One region of the Psychrobacillus sp. Z3-81 genome, then DNA from elsewhere that is predicted to be linked to it. Evidence: a T-box and tRNA genes for the amino acid it is inferred to sense, from the RefSeq annotation. Region 1 holds a T-box; the other holds one or more tRNA genes.
What was found. The T-box of region 1 lies ahead of argS (arginine--tRNA ligase). A T-box ahead of a tRNA ligase gene usually reads a tRNA of that ligase, here a tRNA-Arg.
Positions count from the first base shown of each region.

Region 2: it encodes a tRNA-Arg, which carries the amino acid that the T-box ahead of argS (arginine--tRNA ligase) is inferred to sense. The anticodon was not compared.

Region 1 is NZ_JBWQPU010000008.1:36,543-41,703, reverse strand. Features, by position in the region: gene AC1ECF_RS10235 (DUF4179 domain-containing protein) at 1-924, shown strand, start outside; gene argS (arginine--tRNA ligase) at 986-2,656, opposite strand; T-box leader at 2,700-2,916, opposite strand; gene AC1ECF_RS10225 (GNAT family N-acetyltransferase) at 2,972-3,820, opposite strand; gene aroD (type I 3-dehydroquinate dehydratase) at 3,888-4,634, shown strand; gene AC1ECF_RS10215 (N-acetyltransferase family protein) at 4,631-5,077, opposite strand.
Region 2 is NZ_JBWQPU010000004.1:159,420-164,580, forward strand. Features, by position in the region: gene AC1ECF_RS06330 (S-layer homology domain-containing protein) at 713-2,458, opposite strand; tRNA gene AC1ECF_RS06335 (tRNA-Arg) at 2,722-2,793, opposite strand; gene clpP (ATP-dependent Clp endopeptidase proteolytic subunit ClpP) at 2,955-3,548, shown strand; gene AC1ECF_RS06345 (HPr family phosphocarrier protein) at 4,036-4,293, opposite strand; gene whiA (DNA-binding protein WhiA) at 4,314-5,161, opposite strand, start outside.

The DNA.
Region 1 (5,161 bases):
AATATCAGTCCATCTAAGTCAAAAATGTGGAAAAAGCCTCTTTTAGCATCAGCAATGGCTGCTGGATTAGCTACTTCTGCTTTAGTAGGTCTTTCCTTTACAGCCAATGCAACAGAGCTACCTTGGATTGGTGGCATTTATCGGTATTTCCAAGATTTTACGAACAACAATTTTTATTTAGAATATGAAGAAAGTCTAAATAGTATCCAGCAAACAATCGAAAGTAATGGAATTAAAGTAACTGTTGACGACGCCGTGTATGATGGAGATGCTCTTTCCGTTACCTACACAATTGAAACTAATAAATATATGGGGGAATCACTATTTATCGCTTCGGTTCCTAGTATTGAAAATAACGAAAATAACGGAAGTCATAAAATTGTTCGAACAGAAGGGAACAAATACATCGGGATTGCAACTACACCAATCGATTTGCCTGCCGAATCAATAAATGTAGAGTGGAACATAAAATCTATCATCCCTAACCTAACAACGGAAGAAAGCACTAGAGGTAATTGGAACTTTGCTTTTTCATTGGATAAAACAGAAGCTATTGAAGTCCTCCCTGTAGGACAGCAGGTCACAAAGGAAGGTGTTACCGTTTCAGTTGATAAAATTACTATTGCTCCTAATTCTTTTTTAGTTAACTATTCGCATACGGTTTCTCAAGAGCTGAAAGCAATACCACTTCATGTAATAGTCTCTATGGAAGTGACAGACGACTTAGGGAATAAGTATGCGACTACCGATGGAGTTGGATATGGTTCCTCTACCTGGGAGACTAACTGGAGCTCTGTGCTAGAAAAGCTACATCCCTCTGCTAGTGAGTTAACAATGAAACTTTTCGTTGTATTGAGCAATAAATCAACAGGGGAAACATACAAAGAATTTGAAATGGATACAGTTGATGTTAAATTAAAATAATCACATACTAGATATTAGAACAGCAAGGATTCTTCCATGCTGTTCTTTCTTCTTAAAGACCTTACATTTCCACTGGTGCCTCCATTCCTAATAACCGCAAGCATTCCTTCAGTACTACAGCAACAGCATGGCATAGCGTCAACTTTGCATTTTTAAATCCATCCTCCACTAACACCTTCGTGTTTGCGTAAAATTTATTAAAATGACGAGCTAGCCCTAACGCATACTTTGCAATTTGCGAGGGATCTGCATGGTCAAAAGCCTTCCCTACGACCGTTTGAAACTCCTGAAGTGCCTTTACTGTTTCCCATGCCTCCTCCTCTAAGCCATTTACAGATGGCTGAGAAATATCAAAGCTCCCCTTTTTAAGCAACGAACAAATACGAGCATGTGTATATTGTAAATAAGGTCCTGTTTCCCCTTCAAAGCTCAGCATCTGCTCCAGAGAAAACTCCACGTCATTCATTCGGTCATTTTTTAAGTCATGGAATATAACTGCTCCCACACCTACTGCTTTTGCCACTTCATGCTTATTTAAAAGGCTAGGGTTCTTCGCTTCTATATTTTGCTTGGCTGCTTGGATAGCTTCTTCTAACACATCCTTGAGAAAAATAATCTTCCCTTTACGTGTAGATAGCTTTTTACCATCCTTTAAAATTAATCCAAAGGGAACGTGCTTCATTTCCTTTGCCCAATCATATCCCATCTTCTCTAGAACGGAGAAAAGCTGTTTAAAATGTAGACTTTGTTCATTTCCCACCACATAGAACGCCTTGCTGAAAGCATACTCCTGCTGACGATAAAGTGCTGCTGCCAAGTCACGTGTTGCGTAAAGAGTGGAGCCGTCTGTCTTAGTCACTAGACACGGCGGCATGTTCTTTAGCTCTACCACCATCGCTCCTTCAGACTCAACTAGTAAACCCTTCTGCTGAAGCTCATCTACTACTCCCATTTTATCGTTATAAAATGCCTCGCCATTCAATGAATCAAAGGAGATACCAAGTAAATCGTATATTTGTTGGAATTCGTGCAAGGAAACCTCTCGAAACCATTTCCATAGGGAAAGTGCCTCCTCATCCCCCTCCTCTAGTCGCTTAAAGGCAGCTCTTGCCTCTTCAAGTAATGTGTCATCCTGCTCTGCTGCTTCATGAAAATGAACATAAATTTTTAACAGCTCTTGAATCGGGGATGCTTCTATTTTTTCTTTGTTTCCCCATCGCTTGTACGCGACTATTAACTTTCCAAACTGTGTTCCCCAATCACCCAAATGATTAATACGGACAACCTCATATCCATTCTTTTCCGCTATATTCGCGAGGGCATTTCCTATGACCGTAGAACGTAAATGCCCCATATGAAAAGGCTTTGCAATATTAGGGGAAGAGAGATCAATGACGATTGTTTCTTCTCTCTTCGAATATTGACCGTACGATTCCTGCATATCTATAATTTTCTCTAACACGTTAGCAGCTACAGACTGTTGATTTAAAAAGATATTCACATATGCCCCTACTACCTCTACCTTTTTAACACTTGCATTGCTTATGTTACCAGCTAGCTCCTCCGCAATGATTTGTGGGGATTTTCTAAATTTCTTTGCTAGTGTAAAGCACGGAAAAGAGATATCACCCATATCTGCGTACTTCGGCTTTTCTAACAATTTCTCAATCTCCTCTAACTCTAACTGGTGAGAAAGTGCCTTTTTGATTTCCTCTGCTATTTCTGTAAACATACAATGACCCCTCCATTTATAAATAAAAAAGCCCTCGTCTCTATGAAGAGACGAGAGCATAAATTCCCGTGGTACCACTCTAGTTGCCACTAACTGTGACCTCTTTCTGTTGTTAACGAGGTGCCTTCCCCGATCTTTTCTACTCACGTTCAAAAAGCTTCTCCAAAGTGCGTTTCCCCTTCTACTCCAGCATCAGGCTTACACCATCCCTGACTCGCTTTCCTTTTGTAGTAGGCTACTCTCTTTTTCATCGAATTTTTGTTATTTTCATTATATTAATAATTGCACTAAATTTTGTCAATAGAGAAAGTCCTCTTATTTATTAAATTGTAAGTGGATGGAGTCAGTTAGCTTATAGTATCCAATCTCCTGATATATTTTATTCGACGTCGGATTCAACATATCTGTATAAAGTACACAGAAGCGAAAATTCTTGAGCAGCTCTTTACTGACAGCAGCCACTAGTGTTCTTGCATAACCCTTTCTGCGCTCCTCCCTTGGTGTATAAACAAGGGATACGGTCACCCCGTTTGTCGTGGGCCTTGCCTTTTTCATCATGGATACTACTTTCCCTTTATCTTCCCAAAGGAATGCCTCCTGTTGATCAAGCATGAGCTTTACACGCTTTGCTATCTCAACTGATTCTGTTTTCTCTAATCCGGTATCTCCCTCGAATTCTGCATACCATTTTTCTATGAGTGGAGCGTCCGTATGGGTAGCGTATCTCCATGAGCCTGGACTGTGCTCTAGCGTTTTATCAATCATATCTAAACGGTAAAGTCCTTGGTCCATTAACAACGTTGTTCCTTCTCCTGTTTTTTCCTTCCACTTTTCTGCAAAGCGCGTTGCCCATTCCTTCACACTAATAATAGACTCGATATGTATATTTTCTTTGAGTAACTCTTTGATACTCAACTCGATGCATTCATCTAGCTTGTTCTCTAAAGTGAAAATGATATTTAACGGATGAGGAGGTGTCATTTGAAATAAAGCTAGTAGCTCTCCGTCCTCTTCAATAGTTGCCATGTATGGATTTTGATAAAAGCCCTCTTTTATTCTTTCTAATACCCCGAAAAACAAACTGAACTTATCTTCGTTTTCTAACAAAAATGGTGTTACCACTTGTGCAAATTCCTCTGCCCTTTCATAACGTTTAAATTCCACCCTTACATCCCCTTTTGATTTTTATATGATAATATAACATATAACTAGTTCGATGGGAGTGTTTTTTATGAAAATTATTTCTATTAAAAATATAAAGATAGGGGAAGGCTTACCTAAAATCATTATTCCTCTTGTGGGAGAAAACATCGAACAACTAATAAAGGAAATATCTGAAGTAAAAAAAGCCAATCCTGACATCGTGGAATGGCGGGCTGATATGCTAGAAGGAATAGAGGATATCGAGGAAATGAAAAAAGCCCTTTCCTTTATTACCAAAGAGCTTTCGTCTATCCCATTACTATTTACCTTTCGGACTCACCGCGAAGGGGGAAATAAAATAATCGAGGATAGTTATTATGAGGAATTACTGAATGAAGCAATAAAAAGTAACTATGTTGACCTCCTAGATGTCGAGCTATTTTCCTCCTGCGTTAGTAGGATTGTAGAAGCAGCTCAAAAGAAAGGGATCCCAATAGTTATGTCTAACCATGATTTTGAAGGAACTCCTTCTAAAGAAGTAATAATAGAGCGTCTTCTTAAAATGCAAGAGCTTGGAGCGAGTATTCCCAAAATAGCAGTAATGCCACAGAGCCCATTAGACGTACTAGCGTTATTAGAAGCAACCTATATCATGTCTGCGAAGCACGCAGACCGACCAATTATCACCATGTCCATGAGCAAGGATGGAATTATTAGTCGCCTTGCAGGAGAAGTGTTTGGTTCAGCTGCTACCTTCGGGGCGGGCTTACAAATATCAGCACCAGGTCAAATTCCGGCTGGAGAGTTAAGAGAGATACTTCACCTACTCCATTAAAGCTCTCTTGTTAAACGAATCATATCCAAGCAAGGGATACCATTCTCTATTATTTCTTCCTCGTAGTGAAGAGCAAAGAAATCCTTACGAATCTCTGAAATACGAAAGCCACATTTTTGATAAAGAGCGAGCTGGCCTATACTTGAGTTACCAGTCCCTATCTCCATCCTTTGGTATCCTTGTTTTCTAGCTCGTTCAATGGCGTCTAACAACATTACTTTTCCTTTCCCTTTCCCTTGGTGTGCTCCATGGACAGCAATGTTGATAATTTCTACAGCCTGATCGTTTAATGGCAGCAGTACATAGACACCAATTATTTGATCATCTTCTTCCAATATGTAGCACAGTCCTTTTTGAAGATAAGCCTTTACCAGCCTTTCAGATGGATCTGCTAATAGTAATAATTCCATAGGATAATTGTCCTCTATTTTCACTATGTCCATGCTATCTCTCCTTTTTAAATCTTAGCAAAACGTGGGAGGTACAAATCAAATGAGAAGCAGTTATGATTCTATATTACGATTAGA
Region 2 (5,161 bases), on a different contig from region 1:
GGCGCCGACCGAGAGTAAATGGTGGCCATGTGAGAGTAATCGCCCGCCGAACGAGAATAAATGGGCTGAATGAGAGTAAAGGGACCTTATCCGAGAGTAATTTTGCCCTAAGTGAGAATAAAGTATCTGTGAATGAGAGTAAACCTCGGCTATCCGAGAGTAAGCCGAAATTGAATCTCGCTTTCGGAGGATAGATTCGTCAGCTGTGCTGAATGAGAGTAAATGATGACCATGTGAGAGTAATCTCTAGCCGAACGAGAGTAAATAGGCTGAATGAGAATAAAGGGGCCTTATCCGAGAGTAAGTTTCCCCTGAGCGAGAATAAAGTATCTATGAATGAGAATAAACCACCGCTATCCGAGAGTAAGCTGAAAATCGGAGCTCATTTTAGGAGAAGATTTTCATCGGCTGGTGCCGACCGAGAGTAAATGGCGGCCAAGCGAGAGTAAGCTCCTGCCGAACGAAAGTAACGGGGCTGAATGAGAGTAAAGGAATCTTATCCGAGAGTAAGCTTAGCCTATGTGAGAATAAAGTATCTGTGAATGAGAGTAAGCCGAAAATCAGGCGAATCACCTTCCTCACCAGTAGCTATTCCCCCTAGTAGCATCTCCTACTCATCAGCATCTTAGCCAATGCCCTTCAACCATTTAATCCCTAACCTGTCTAACAAAAAAACTGCAGGTAAACAGGATGTTCACCTACAGTCTCATTATTATTTCATTTCACTCACTAGCTTACCGTTAGCATCTAATAGTTTCGCAGCGTCTCCGCTGTTATTCCAGATCGAAGAGCCAGTCCATTTAATGTAGCCTGTGCCCGTTTTGGCTTTAGGTCCACTTGTTACGTAAACCGTTTTACCTGCTCCTAACGTGTAATCCGGGAAGGTAAACTTTTGGTTACCCTCTACCGAAACTAGTGTCCACCCTTTCAGGTTCACACTTTTCGTGCCAGTGTTTTTAATTCCAACGATTTCTGCACTTAGATCCTTACTTACAATCTTCACAGCTGTTGAAGTGGAAGGTGTTGTTGTTCCACCCGTGCCGGAACCACTTCCTGTTCCTGTGCCACTTCCCGATCCAGTACCAGTCCAAGCTTTCGCTGAGACGCCATGAGTTGTTCCATTTGTTGTAACCGTAATGTTTCCAGATGCAGCCGTAGAATAAATTTTAGAGCCGACATTCTTTAATCTCGTAACTACATCTGCATGAGGATGCCCATAAGTGTTCTCCTTCCCATAACTTAGAATCGTAGAGATAGGTTTCACATTGCTTATAAATTTCGCAGAGCTGCTACCGTTAGAACCGTGGTGACCTGCCTTAAGAACGGTCGCTTTCACATTATAATTAGCCATAATGGAAGCTTCTATATTAGTGTCAGCGTCTCCCATTAACAGGAAGGATACCCCATTATACGTAACCTTTAATACGATGGAAGCATCATTGGGTTCAGATGCATTTCTATTTGCATGAAGCACCTGGACAGTTATAGAGGAATCTAGGTTAATTTTCTGGCCAGTTGTTGCAATCGTGTACGGGATATTTTTCGTATCCACTAATTGTAATAAATTGTAGTAAGTCTGTGTAGTATGCGCTTTTCCGGAATCAATAAAATTAGAAACCTTGAAGTTATCTAATACAGGGATCAATCCACCTATATGGTCCGCATCTGGATGAGTAGCTACCACATAGTCAAGCTTTGTAATGCCTCTTGAATTTAGAAAGCTGACAACCTTATCGCCACCCGCTTTTGTACCACCGTCAATTAGCATGGTTTTATTATTTGGTGTTTGAAGAAGAATAGAATCACCTTGCCCAACATCAATAAAATGAGCATACATATTTGGCATAGGCTTGAAGCTATCATCTAATAGTCGGGCCATAAAGACAGCGAAATGCTGACGAGTAATTTTCCCATTTGGCTTAAAGGTGCCATCTAAATACCCTGTTGTAATATTTTCGCTAGCTAGTGTACTAATAAAGCTTTTAAAACCATTATCAGTAGTCACATCTGTAAAAGAATAGGAGTTATTAGAAGGAAGATCATATCCTAAAACTAGGATTTTCGCCATTTGTCCTCTTGTTAGAGTCCCTTGCGGATCAAAATACTTCGTTCCGTTTGCAGCAGTTTTACCTGAAATAAAACCAAGCTGCACTGCTTTCGCTACCTCTTGATATCCTTTCATGCCAGGCTTTATATCCGTAAAACCAGGGTCTGGTGCTGTAAAATCTGTGATTCCCTTTTCTCGTAAAATCATTGTTACAGCATGCATTCTTGTTAATTTATTGGTTGGCTTAAACGTTCCATCCGGATAGCCAGTAATAACCTTTTTCGAAACTAAGTAGTTGATCTCATCCTGGTAGTTTGTCACGTCAGTAAAGGACGCAGCAAAAGCCTGTTCTTTTGGGAATAACCCCAGAACAAGCAGGATAGATAAAAGCATCATTACTATTCTTTTCACTTTCTTAAACCACCCTATCTGTATATTCTAGTTGCAGTTAATCATTATACCTGACAAAGCAGAAAACTATGGACGCATTATTTTACCAAAATAATTAAAAGAAAGGGATAAAAATTGGCAAGGAATGGGTAGTATAGTAGGGTAAGTAAAAAACACGCTAACCAAATTTTGGCTAACGTGTTGTTTTTATTAATCTGGCAATAAAATAAAAAACACCTTCAAAGCTAGTAAGCTTGAAAGGTGGCTAATCTGTTTCAAATAAACGCCCTCGGAGGGAATCGAACCCCCATCCCAAGAACCGGAATCTTGTGTCATATCCATTAAACTACGAGGGCAAGCGACTTTACTATTATACAAATGTATAGGAATTAATTCAAGTGAACTTTTTGAAGCGTAATATTTGACCTTCCTTGACCATAATGTGTATGATAAAGTTACAGCTGAGGAATAACTTAGCAAGAAAATCTCAAAACCACCTTTAAGGAGGCAATACAGAATGAATTTAATACCAACAGTTATCGAGCAAACGAATCGTGGAGAACGTGCATATGACATCTACTCTCGATTATTAAAAGACCGTATTATCCTATTAGGAAGCGCAATCGATGACAACGTGGCTAACTCCATTGTTGCTCAGTTATTATTCCTAGAAGCAGAGGATCCAGAAAAAGACATCTCCCTTTATATCAATAGCCCTGGCGGAAGCATTACTGCTGGTATGGCAATTTACGATACGATGCAATTCATCAAGCCTGACGTACAAACAATTTGTATAGGAATGGCCGCTTCCATGGGAGCTTTCCTATTAACTGCTGGTGCTAAAGGAAAACGTTACGCTCTTCCAAACGCAGAGGTAATGATTCACCAACCACTTGGCGGCGCTCAAGGTCAAGCTACAGAAATCGAGATTGCGGCTAAACGTATCTTGTTCTTACGCGATAAATTAAACCAAATCATGTCCGACCGCACTGGTCAACCAATGGAGGTCGTTTCTAGAGACACAGACCGCGACAATTTCATGACTGCAGAGCGTGCAAAAGAATACGGTATCATCGACCAAATTCTAGAGCGCAGCGACTTAAAAAAATAATCTATTCAGATCCAAGGGATGAGATACTCCCTTGGATTTTTTTATTGTGTGGTGCGTTTGTGGATGTCGGGTATGTGGGGGGTGTGATTTGATGGTGGATTTTTGCGATTATACTCTCGTATCTTGCGATGAAGTAAGCGGTCACTGGAATCTTTGCGATTTGCCTGGTCGATCGGAGGAGTCTTTGCGATTACGAGGTCTGTCTTTGCGATTATTATAAGGGTCTTTACGATTTGGAGGCCGATCTTAACGATTAAGCGATTGGTCTTTGCGATGATAGGAGCGGACACTTGAATCTTCGCGATTTCAGGAGAAGTCTTGACGATTCTAAGCAGGGTCTTTACGATTTGGAAGCCAATCTTCACGATTTAGCGATCGGTCTTTGCGATGATAGGAGCGGACACTTGAATCCTTGCAATGAAAGAAGCGGATACTTCGGACTACTATTCCCCATCAAAAAAGCTGCCCTAGTCTTAGGGCAGCAAGGTTATTCTTCGTTTGAGATGAATTTTGCAAGTGTTGCTACAGCTTCTTGTTCGTCGGAGCCTTCTGCGCTTAGGGTGATGATTGCGCCTTTTCCGATTGCAAGGCTCATGATGCCCATGATGCTTTTCGCGTTCACTTTTTTGTCGTCTTTTTCAAGGTAGACGTCTGCGATGTGACGGTTAGCCTCCTGTACGAATAATGCTGCTTGTCTTGCTTGTAAACCAGATTGTAATTTTACTTCGACTTGTTGCTCTGTCATTATTTTATCAGCCTCTTTCTCTAAATGGTTTCTCCTCTTCGAAGAGCATCTGCAATTTCATCTAGCTTTCTTAAACGATGGTTGATACCAGATTTACTGACACTTCCGGTAGATACCATGTCTCCCAGCTCTTTGAGGGTGACGTCTTGGTATTCCACTCGGAGGCGGGCAATTTCCCTTAATTTCTCAGGTAATTGGTCAAGCCCAATGGTATTTTCGATGAATCGAATATTTTCTACTTGGCGAATAGCGGCACTGATGGTTTTATTCAAATTGGCTGTTTCGCAATTGACCAATCGATTTACACTGTTTCGCATATCTCGAATTATACGAACATCCTCGAATTTTAACAAGGCTTGGTGGGCACCTGCTATGCTTAAAAAGTCAGATATTTTCTCCGCTTCCTTTAAATATGCCACAAAACCCTTTTTACGTTCAATGGTCTTTGCATTTAAATCGAATTTATTCATTAATTCTACTAATGCATCACTGTGTGTTTTATAAAGGGAGTATATTTCCAAGTGGTAGGAGGAAGTTTCCGGGTTATTTACGGAGCCTCCTGCTAGGAAGGCTCCTCTTAGATATGCACGCTTACAACAATTTTTTTTTACTAGTCCAGGGTCAATCGAATATTCAAATTGAAAGCCTTCCTTTAGGATTTTCAAGTCCTCTAGTAAGTGCTTGGCACCTTCACGAATACGACAGATGTATACATTATTTTTCTTTAGACGCATTTTTTTACGAACTAACAGCTCTACGTCATATTTATATATATCTTTGATCAATGTGTATAATCTTCTTGCAATAGCAGCATTCTCTGTTTGTACGTCTAAGCTTAACATTTTATTACTAAAAGATAAGGAACCAT